DNA from 3 places in the Thalassospira sp. UBA848 genome. Region 1 is predicted to be linked to each of the others. Evidence: riboswitches for the same ligand, from Rfam matches in the RefSeq annotation. Region 1 holds a riboswitch; each other region holds the start of a gene.

Region 1 (3,207 bases):
CCAAAAGCGCCACAAACCCGAACGCCACCAACGCGCCGACAAAGGCCCCAAGCGACAGGGAAACCATCCCCGCGCCGAACCCCAGAATGGCGACACTGACCGCACCGGTCGATGCCCCGGCCGAAATGCCCAGTAAGTAGGGATCCGCCAGACTATTGCGCAAAAGCGCCTGCAAAACAGCGCCCGATAGCGCAAGGGATGCGCCGCAGGCCGCCGCCACCATCGCACGCGATATCCGGTAATTCCAGATGATCCCGGCATCAATCGGATCAACGTCATAGCCCGCCTGCCAAAGATGATTGGCAATGGTCTGAAGCACGGTGCCAAGGGGAATGTGTGTTTCCCCCTTGGCTGCCGCCATCGCGATGACGCCAACAAGCAAAACCAAAGCACCAATACTGACACCGGCCCGCATAAGATATGCCCGACCCGCCAGCGATTGCCCGGGTGGCTGAACCGGCTGCTGAACTGGCGATGTTTCAAACATTGAATTCTCCGGGCATATCAGGCGCCTTTGGCAGTGCAGGTCAGTTCGAAGCACTTAGTCGTTCGACGGCTTCGGCAAGTGTTTCAATACCATTGATCAGGCGAATGGTCGGATCCATCGACTGGGCGTCCATCACCACGATATTACCATTGCGCACCGCCTTCATCTGACTTGCGACCGGATCAGTTTTCAGGAAGTCCATCTTGACCTGCCAGTCATCGGCCGGAAAACGCCGACGTCCCATTTTACCAATCACGATGATATCAGGGTTGGCGCGCGCGATGGTTTCCCAGCCAACGGTCGGCCATTCTTCATTGCTGTCAATGATGTTACGAACACCAAGTTTGCCCGCGATATAGCCCGCCGCGCCGTTTTTGCCCGCCACATAGGGATCACTGTTGATTTCGGGGCTGGAAAACCAGAAGACGGCAGAAACATTGTCATGGCCGCTTGCCGTCACACGTTCCAATGAGTTCGCCTGACGTTCCTTCAAGGTGGCAATCAGTTCTTCACCGCGATCTTCGACATCAAAAATCTGCGCCAGATCGGCAATCTCGCGATAAATCAGATCCATGGTGAATCCTTCGTGACGCACCCCGTCACCGCCACCGGCATTGTCCTTGCCCACACAATCGGCAGGTGCTGTGTAGACGGGAATGGACAGTTCGTTGAACTGTTCGGTGGTGCCGACGGTGCCCTTGGGCCCGACATGCCACTGATACTGGGTGGCAACCAGTTGCGGCTTTTGCGCGACAACGGTTTCGAACCCCGGATCATTGTCGGCCAGGCGCGGCACAGATGCGTTGACGTCCTTGAATTCATCCATCACCGGGCCGAACCAGACACCGGTACCCTTGACCTTATCGGCCAGGCCCAGCGAATAAAGAATTTCGGTCGTGCTTTGGCCCAGCGACACCACGCGTTCCGGGGCCGCGTCAAATTGCAGCACAGTCCCGCAGTTCTCGATACTGAGCGGATATTCGGTTGCGGACGCAAATGAAACAGATGAAATAAGACCAGCGGCAAACACCCCGACCGCCAGTACACGTTTATCGTGATTGATCACTTTGACTTCCCTCTTGCTGATGCGCTGATCCGGGACCGTTTTGGATGATCCAGTTTCAACACATCATCAAATGTTATGTTATAACATAACATCATTTTTGCTGCTGTCAATGGACTGGCAAAAGTGTCAGGAGATGGCGGAAGATGTCGGCCTTAAAGCTTAGAAAACCTAGGCTAAACTGTTGGGCCAAGACACGTACCGACATTCTCCGGGGCACCCCGCCCGGTCCGTCGTCTTCGTGTCGGCAGGTCTCCTGGCTTACGGGTCAACGCATTTTCCCTGGCCTTCCCGGGTTGATCCCAGTGGCATTGGTCAGAAAAATGCTCTCCGCCTACAGTTGCGGGGGCAGCTTCGGTTAATGAGCCCATGTTCGGCTCATCTCGAATTCCCTTTATCCGAAATCGGATACCGACACGTCACGGTTAGATTAAACCAAAAACACGGTCAAGGAAATTGGCAGACCACCAGCGGCATTAACGCTGCGCCTCCATGCATAAAATGCAGTTGATACGACCTTGAATTTGCCATGTTTCATCCCGATTACCTCCACACTGCCGGGTATGCTTTCCCGACAGCTTAAACCACTGGAATGTGATGAACATGACGACTTCTGTTGAACGCAGACGCTTTTTGAAATCCATCGCGGCAGCCGGACTTATCCTGCCGGGAATGTCGATCTATCAGCATGCTTTGGCAGATGTCGAAGGCCTTGATCTTGGTTCGGCACAGCCCTTTGATTTTGCCAATCTGATTTCACGCGCCAAATCCATGGCCGCATCGCCATATGAGGCCCCTGTTGCACCAAATCCGGAAATTGTCGGCAGGATTGATTACGACACGCACGGCAAGCTGCACTACAAATGCGATCATTCGCCGTTTTCTGATGGGTCGGGCACCTATCCGGTGACCTTTTTCCATCTGGGTATGTATTTCGCCAAACCGGTGCATATGTATCTTCTGGAAAACGGGCAGGCACGCGAGGTGATCTATAAGCCCGATTACTTTGACATGCCCGAAGACAGCATCGCCCGCCAACTGCCCGCCAATAGCGGCTTTGCCGGTTTTCGCCTGCATGAAAATCAGGCGCGCGATGACTGGAAAACCCAGGACTGGGCGGCATTTCTTGGTGCATCCTATTTCCGCGCCATTGGGGATGAAGGCCAATATGGTCTGTCGGCACGCGGGATTGCGGTCAATACCGCGACCTCTGTTCCCGAAGAATTCCCCGATTTCCGCCAATTCTTTATCGAACCGGCCAAAAACCCCGAAGACCCGGTGACGGTCTATGCCCTGCTGGATGGCCCCAGCATCACCGGGGCTTATAAATTCCTGCTGTATCGCGGCGAAGGGGTCACGATGGATGTCGAAAAGCATCTGTTTGTCCGCCGTGACATCGAACGCCTTGGCATCGCACCGCTGACCAGCATGTTCTGGTATTCCGAACAGAACAAATCGTTCCGCTTTGACTGGCGCCCGGAAGTGCATGACAGCGACGGGCTGGAGCTTTGGACCGGCAGCGGCGAACGCATCTGGCGACAGCTCAATAACCCGGAAACCATCCGTGCTTCGGCATTTGGTGATAACAACCCGCGTGGTTTTGGCCTGATGCAGCGTGATCGCGATGTGAAGAACTATCTGGATGGTGTGCGTTATC
Region 2 (3,207 bases), on a different contig from region 1:
TGCCAGACGCAAGGACGGGGTTTGATCGCCGAATGCATCCACTAGACGCCCTTGTGCCCCGGCAAGGCAGGCCAGCTCAGACTCGGCCGCAGACAGGATCACCACATCGCCGGGTTGCTGTCCAAGGTCGACGGCCTCGCTGCCATCCGTGACCATTCCGGGCTGGGCTGCCAATAGATGCATTTGGGGATCCGTATTCTTGCGTCGTTACGTCGAAAAGGCGACCAAGACCGGATGTAAAAATCCATCCGGTCTCAGCCAAGTTTCATCAGGTCGAATGGATTCAGGCGGCCTTGATGGCGGCTTCAATCGCTGCACGGTCCAGACCATGCAGACCAATCACGACCAGTTCGGAACGGCGGGTTTCGCCATCCGCCCACGGACGGTCGAAATAGCGCTGGAAACGTTCGCCAACCCCCTGAACCACATGGCGCATCGGTTTGCCCGGCACATCCAGGAATCCCTTGATCCGCAAAACATCAAATTGGCGCACAACATCAATCAGGCGCTTCTCAAGCGTCGCCGGATCGCTGATCGCATCAAGCGAGACAACGAAACTGTCGAAATCGTCATGGTCGTGTTCGTGACCATCGTCATGATGGCTCGGTCGGCTATCAAGGTCATCCTCGGCAGCAGCCCCCAGACCCAGCAGGATGGCATTTTCCACCCGTGAATGGTCAGTTGCGATAATCTTGACCGACGGCTTTTTCAATTCTGCACGGATATCGGCTTCGACCTTGCTGCGTTCAGCATCGGTCAGAAGGTCCGTCTTGTTCAGAACCACCATATCCGCACAGTGAAGTTGTTCTTCGAACAGTTCCTCAAGCGGGCTTTCATGATCCAGATTGTCATCGGCTTCGCGCTGGGCCTGTACCGCGTGATGATCATGGGCAAAAAGACCATCGCGCAACGCTGCACCATCAAGAACGGCTACCACACCATCAACCGTCACACGCGACCGGACTTCGGGCCAGTTAAACGCCTTTACCAAGGGTTTTGGCAGGGCAAGGCCAGATGTTTCGATAACGATATGGTCAGGTGGTGTTTCACGATCAATCAGGTTCTGGATGGTTGGCAGAAAGTCATCTGCCACCGTGCAGCAGATGCAGCCATTGGCCAGTTCAACCACATCATCTTCTTCGCAACCTTCGATACCGCAGCCATTGATGATGCCGCGATCCACACCGAGATCGCCAAACTCATTGATAATCAGCGCAATGCGTTTGCCATCAGCATTTTCCAGCATGTTGCGGATCATCGTTGTTTTGCCTGCCCCCAGAAAACCGGTAATGACGGTTGCGGGGATTTTGCCCAATTGTGCCATTTGTAAAGTCCTTAAAATTCAATTCTTTATGTTGCTATTTGACCTGCATCGGTATGCCGGCCACCACAAGGGTCACCTTGTCGGCCAGTTCGGCGATGCGTTGATGCAGGCGCCCGGCATGATCCCGAAAGGCCCGTGCCATCGCATTTTCCGGCACGATGCCAAAGCCGACCTCGTTTGAGACCAGAAGCACCGGCACAACAAGTTTCGGCACCAGATCGCAAAGGGCCTCAGTCTCGGCGTCAATATCGCGGTCTTCGAGCATGAGATTGGTCAGCCACAAGGTCAGGCAATCGACCAGAACCGGTTTGCCACCCGTGACATTACAGGTCTGTAAGGCAGCGCAGAGTTCAAGCGGTTCTTCCACTGTCTGCCAGAGATCGCCGCGCGATTGTTTGTGAAGATCGATGCGGTTGGCCATTTCATCATCCCAGGCCCGCCCGGTTGCGATATATGTGCCACCACCTGCGTGATTGATAATGTTTTCGGCAAACCGGCTTTTGCCGGATCGCGCCCCACCAAGGATCAGATGCGTCCCGCCAGAGGGGCCGTCAGGGGGTAAAATCTGGGTCATCCCGTTTATTCCTCGCCATGGCCTCCCACCGAGGCCCGATTGCGTCGCCACCTTCTAAAGAATAGTGACACCTTCGGCAGGTTTCCTGGCTGCGGGCATGAAAGCGGTCCGCCTTCCCGGTTGCCCGGTGGCTGGTCTGGCGCCACGCGCCGACCCGGATCGCCCAACCCGATACAGTTGCGGGGGCAGCATCGGCCTTGCACCGATTTCCCATCACCGAACGGTGCGCCGAACCTAGCAGGTTTGCCATAAATGCCAAAGGTCAATCTCGGCCCTTCAAGCTGTCTGATACACACGACCTAACCGGAAGGTCAGTATTTGTAAGAATTGTCTGCTTGAGGGCCCCTACCATTTCAGACAACATCAAGACGTCGCGCTGAAACTACAGACGGAAAAATCCGCAATCTCGCGCAAAACCGGGAACAAAAGAACAAGCACCCGGCTGGCAGCAGAAAAATCTGCGCCAAAACTCTTGGGGTAATCTGGAAGTTTGTGAGCACAAATGGCTATACGGTCTCACCTATTGAAAATCCGACAGTCGACTGCGCCAACCTGGACCACTTCCTCTCGCAAGGACATGTGGCTGGGATTGCTTGGTCGCCTGAACAGTCCGGACAGATCCTTTCAGGACTTCCTGGAAGAATATGCGATTGAGGGCGAAATCACGCTGGCACGGCGCGACGTTCGGGAAATTTTTGCTCAGGATGCCTCGAAGGGGGTGATCGCCTCCATCATCTGGTCCCATGAACGCGGCATTCGCGTGAACGCATTATCGCTGCTTGTTCGCGATATGCCGACGCTTGTAACGCTGATGTCGATTTCCGACTTCGGGAACGATGAATTGAACGAATTGCTTGCGCAGCCGGGCATTTCCGTTCCGACTGCCAGCAAGATGCTGTCTGCCTGTGGCAAAACCTATTGCGGTATGCCAGCTGCCATCATTGACGACACCATCATTCAGGCAATCGAAAGCGCATCCTTTGCGGCGGATTTCCCGAATGTCGCCAAATTGCGGGCCAAATCACGCAGCCGACCTGTCCCGTATTATCAGGCCTATCTGCGCGATGTATTCGATATTTGCGAAAACCATGACCTTGAGCCGGATATGGTGGACCGCTATCTGGCTGAACACGCGCTCGATGACATGGCATCGGACATCGAACTCGCATCCGCATAGGGACGAAACCTTAAAATCGCTGATTGACCGCGGTCACACGCCAGCCGGGTTCGTCGACATCGTCGATGAATTCAAGTTTGGTCAAACCCAACGTATCGACATGAAAGGCCAATGCCGTTTCAAGCGACAAGC
Region 3 (3,207 bases), on a different contig from region 1:
GCACCAGCCACCCCACCGAACACAGCCGCTGGGACCGGCGGAACACGTGCAACCATCCCCCGGAACAGGAGCCCTGCCAACACAGCGGGAAATGCGATATTCACCGTATTGACGCCAAGTACCGTCAAACCGCCAAAGCCAAAGAATATCGCTTGCAGTAACAGACCAACGAAAAGTGCTGGAAACGCGGCCCAGCCCAGCACCAGCCCGGCAAGACCACTCATGATGAGGTGCACACTGGAGGGCCCAACTGGCACATGAATAAGCGACGCAACAAAGAATGTTGCCGACAAAACCCCGGTTGCCGGGATTTTATCAATTGGAAGTTTCCGCAGTCCCAAGCCAAGCCCGGCCACTGCAAGAACACCCCCACCAATCAAAACTTCCGGTGCCAGCGCACCATCCACAATATGCATCTGTTCTGCCCCTCGCCTATTTCACATCATAGGCGCGAACCCACAGGACTGCATCCTGTGAAAGCTCTTTACCCTGAAATTTTTTGTCAGGGCCGCTGCCAAGTGCTGCGAACCCCCAAAAGCCCGCTTTTGGAACGCCGAATGTGAAATACCCGTTTTTATCGGAAAGTGCGACCACGGCACCACCAGGCATTGGCGATGCGGTTGGTGCCTGGGGCGTATTGCTGGCCATGTCGGGTTCAGCCGCCATGTATTCGACTTCAACCTCTACACCCGCCAACGGTTTCCCGTTGCTGAGAACGCGACCAGTGAAGGTTGAACCTGCAATGATATTGGTTGGCCGATTAAGCGGCAGAATCTCGGTTTTCAGCCCTTGCGGTTCCATCCAGTCTGTCGGGATTTCGTTGCGGCTGACATAGGATTTTGTGATTTGCTGGATGAAGATATCTTCGCTTTCTTCATAATACGGTGCTGGAACGACAACCATCACATAGTCACCGCTGCGCCGAAGCGTCAGCACACCGTCAAAGGCGGCTGCCGAATTCGCGCTTCCGGTAAAGGTGATCGGCGAAAGCGTTGATTTTAAATCAATTTTCTTGCCGCGATTAACCGCATAAAAATCCAACGGCTCTGCCATATCCATGACATGACCATTTTCAAACGGATGCCAGAAAATCAGTTTAACGGGCTGGTCGCCCGCCCTGCTAACATTCACTTCCGGCGTATAGGCCAATTGAAAATGAGCATGCGCCGGCAATATGGCCGACATCACGCAGGTGCTTGCAATGACAAGCCTGCCAAGGGTCTTCAACATGTAATCGTCTCTTTCTCAAACGATGCACGCAAGCCAACGGCCCAACGCGCAGGGTCAGGACAAAGAACGATAGGATGGCTGGAAGCAAGATTGCGGATCTTGTTAAGACCGTGTGTACCCCTGCAACCTGACGCTCACCCCGGCGTCCAACAGTTTTATACCGGGCCATAAACACCCGGCAGTCAAAGGCAGGTCTCCTGGCTCGCGGCTTTAAAAACACTGCGCCTTCCCGGCTTGTACCAGTGGCATATGCAGTGCTCTGACCGCTTACAGTTGCGGGGGCAGCCGTGGCTTTGTCATGCGTGACGCACCACGTTCCCTTTTAAGTTGATCCATTCTGATCAACACCAAAGACCGTTTCATAATCCACGCGCGACGGATTGCTGTCAACTATTTGCCCCGTTGCTGAACAACAAACTTTTGGGCCAATGGCTTGACGTTATCTGGGGGCTACGCAAAGATCGTTCGCACCTTTACCAGCAGGCAAAGAATGCCTCAAACACGACGGGCGAAAACATTATGACACCTGAAACAGTTCTTGTTTTCTGGTTCAAGGAACTTGAAGAAAAACAGTGGTTTATCAAGGATACTTCCCTTGATCGCCATATCACCGAACGCTTTTCCGATTTTCACGCAGCAGCGTGCACAGGCGAGCTTTTTACCTGGCGAAAAACGCCGCATGGCCGTTTGGCCGAGATCATCGTTCTTGATCAGTTTTCGCGCAATATGTACCGCGATCAACCGCAATCCTTTGCCACCGACCCAATGGCACTGGTTCTGGCACAAGAAGCCGTTTCACTGGGACTGGATCGCAAACTCGTGACACCGCAGGAACAAGCATTCCTGTATATGCCCTATATGCATTCAGAATCCGAGATCATCCACGAAGTGGCGGTTGATCTGTTTTCGCAGCCGGGGCTTGAAACCAATTATGAGTTCGAGCTGAAACACAAAAAGATCATAGACCGGTTTGGCCGCTATCCGCATCGTAATGAGATATTGGACCGCCAATCGACGCCTGAGGAACTGGCGTTTCTGAAAGAGCCCGGGTCATCCTTCTAAGCATAAAAAAAGGGACGGGTTCCCGTCCCTTTCATCTGCTGTCACCTAAGCGCAGAACATCACCCGACGTCCCGGTCGCGATTATCCCACCAGTCTTGAACAAGGCTTTCTGCCTCATCCATATAATCCGCCTTACCGGCAAGGAAGGCTGCCATAGCTGCGCTGCCTTTGATTTTGGCCTCTGCAGGGATGTCTTCGACATCGCCACGCCAAACACCAAGGAAGTGTTTAAGCGATACCGGGCTTTGGTCTTCATCATCTTTTGCGGGTTTAGACAACAATGCAGGCCAGCGAACATCATTGAGTTCGCCATTATCAAGCATGCGCAAATCGACATGCTTGTAAGGCGTTCTTTCCGCCTCGCCGCCGCCACCCTTGATCACGCCAATGCGCGGCAATTCAAGCAGCCTGCCGGTTTCGCGATGAACGTCGAGAAACGCCGGGTGAAACACGCCAAGAAACGCAGAACGTGCTTGCAGCGGGTTTAACAACCGAAGAAGGGTATTAACCGGACTGCGCAGACCAAGCAATGGGCGCAAACCAATCAGTTCCTGCAGTTTCGGATGCATATGGCGTAACGGCAAATATGCAAAGCCCTTGGATGCGATATCCGACCGTGCTTCCTCTGCAGACATGGCAATTGGCAATTTCAGAGCCTTGATGGCGGCTTCTGTGCCGACGCCATTTACAAGGTGCGAATTGTAGCCATGCATCAGGATCGGCACGCCGTTTTGTGACAGCAACAGGGCTGAAAGAACAAACCATGGCAAACCACGGGTTCGACCGGCAGCATAAGATGGCCAATCGAGCGCAGGGCGTTCAAGCGCATCATCCTCGCCGTCTTCATCCGGCTCCAGTCGGGCCGCCTTGCGCACAGCCTCGATCATGCCAGCAAGTTCTTCGGGCGTTTCGGCC

Evidence for each region. A riboswitch is a leader RNA that binds a small molecule or an ion and turns the genes downstream of it on or off. The one in region 1 is predicted to bind cobalamin.
Region 2: linked by a shared signal. The riboswitch ahead of cobU (bifunctional adenosylcobinamide kinase/adenosylcobinamide-phosphate guanylyltransferase) and the one ahead of B2R48_RS07210 (ABC transporter substrate-binding protein) in region 1 are both predicted to bind cobalamin.
Region 3: linked by a shared signal. The riboswitch ahead of B2R48_RS00705 (DUF4198 domain-containing protein) and the one ahead of B2R48_RS07210 (ABC transporter substrate-binding protein) in region 1 are both predicted to bind cobalamin.

Annotation. Positions count from the first base shown of each region.
Region 1 covers NZ_DBGS01000055.1:24,373-27,579, reverse strand. The annotation lists gene B2R48_RS07215 (FecCD family ABC transporter permease) at 1-487, opposite strand, end outside; gene B2R48_RS07210 (ABC transporter substrate-binding protein) at 528-1,553, opposite strand; cobalamin riboswitch at 1,780-1,981, opposite strand; gene B2R48_RS07205 (glucan biosynthesis protein) at 2,154-3,207, shown strand, end outside.
Region 2 covers NZ_DBGS01000038.1:81,140-84,346, reverse strand. The annotation lists gene cobN (cobaltochelatase subunit CobN) at 1-183, opposite strand, end outside; gene cobW (cobalamin biosynthesis protein CobW) at 284-1,324, opposite strand; gene cobU (bifunctional adenosylcobinamide kinase/adenosylcobinamide-phosphate guanylyltransferase) at 1,359-1,898, opposite strand; cobalamin riboswitch at 1,957-2,146, opposite strand; gene B2R48_RS05200 (hypothetical protein) at 2,422-3,075, shown strand; gene B2R48_RS05195 (histidine phosphatase family protein) at 3,086-3,207, opposite strand, start outside.
Region 3 covers NZ_DBGS01000004.1:8,000-11,206, reverse strand. The annotation lists gene cbiM (cobalt transporter CbiM) at 1-416, opposite strand, end outside; gene B2R48_RS00705 (DUF4198 domain-containing protein) at 433-1,230, opposite strand; cobalamin riboswitch at 1,401-1,597, opposite strand; gene B2R48_RS00700 (DUF924 family protein) at 1,750-2,292, shown strand; gene B2R48_RS00695 (glycosyl transferase family protein) at 2,352-3,207, opposite strand, start outside.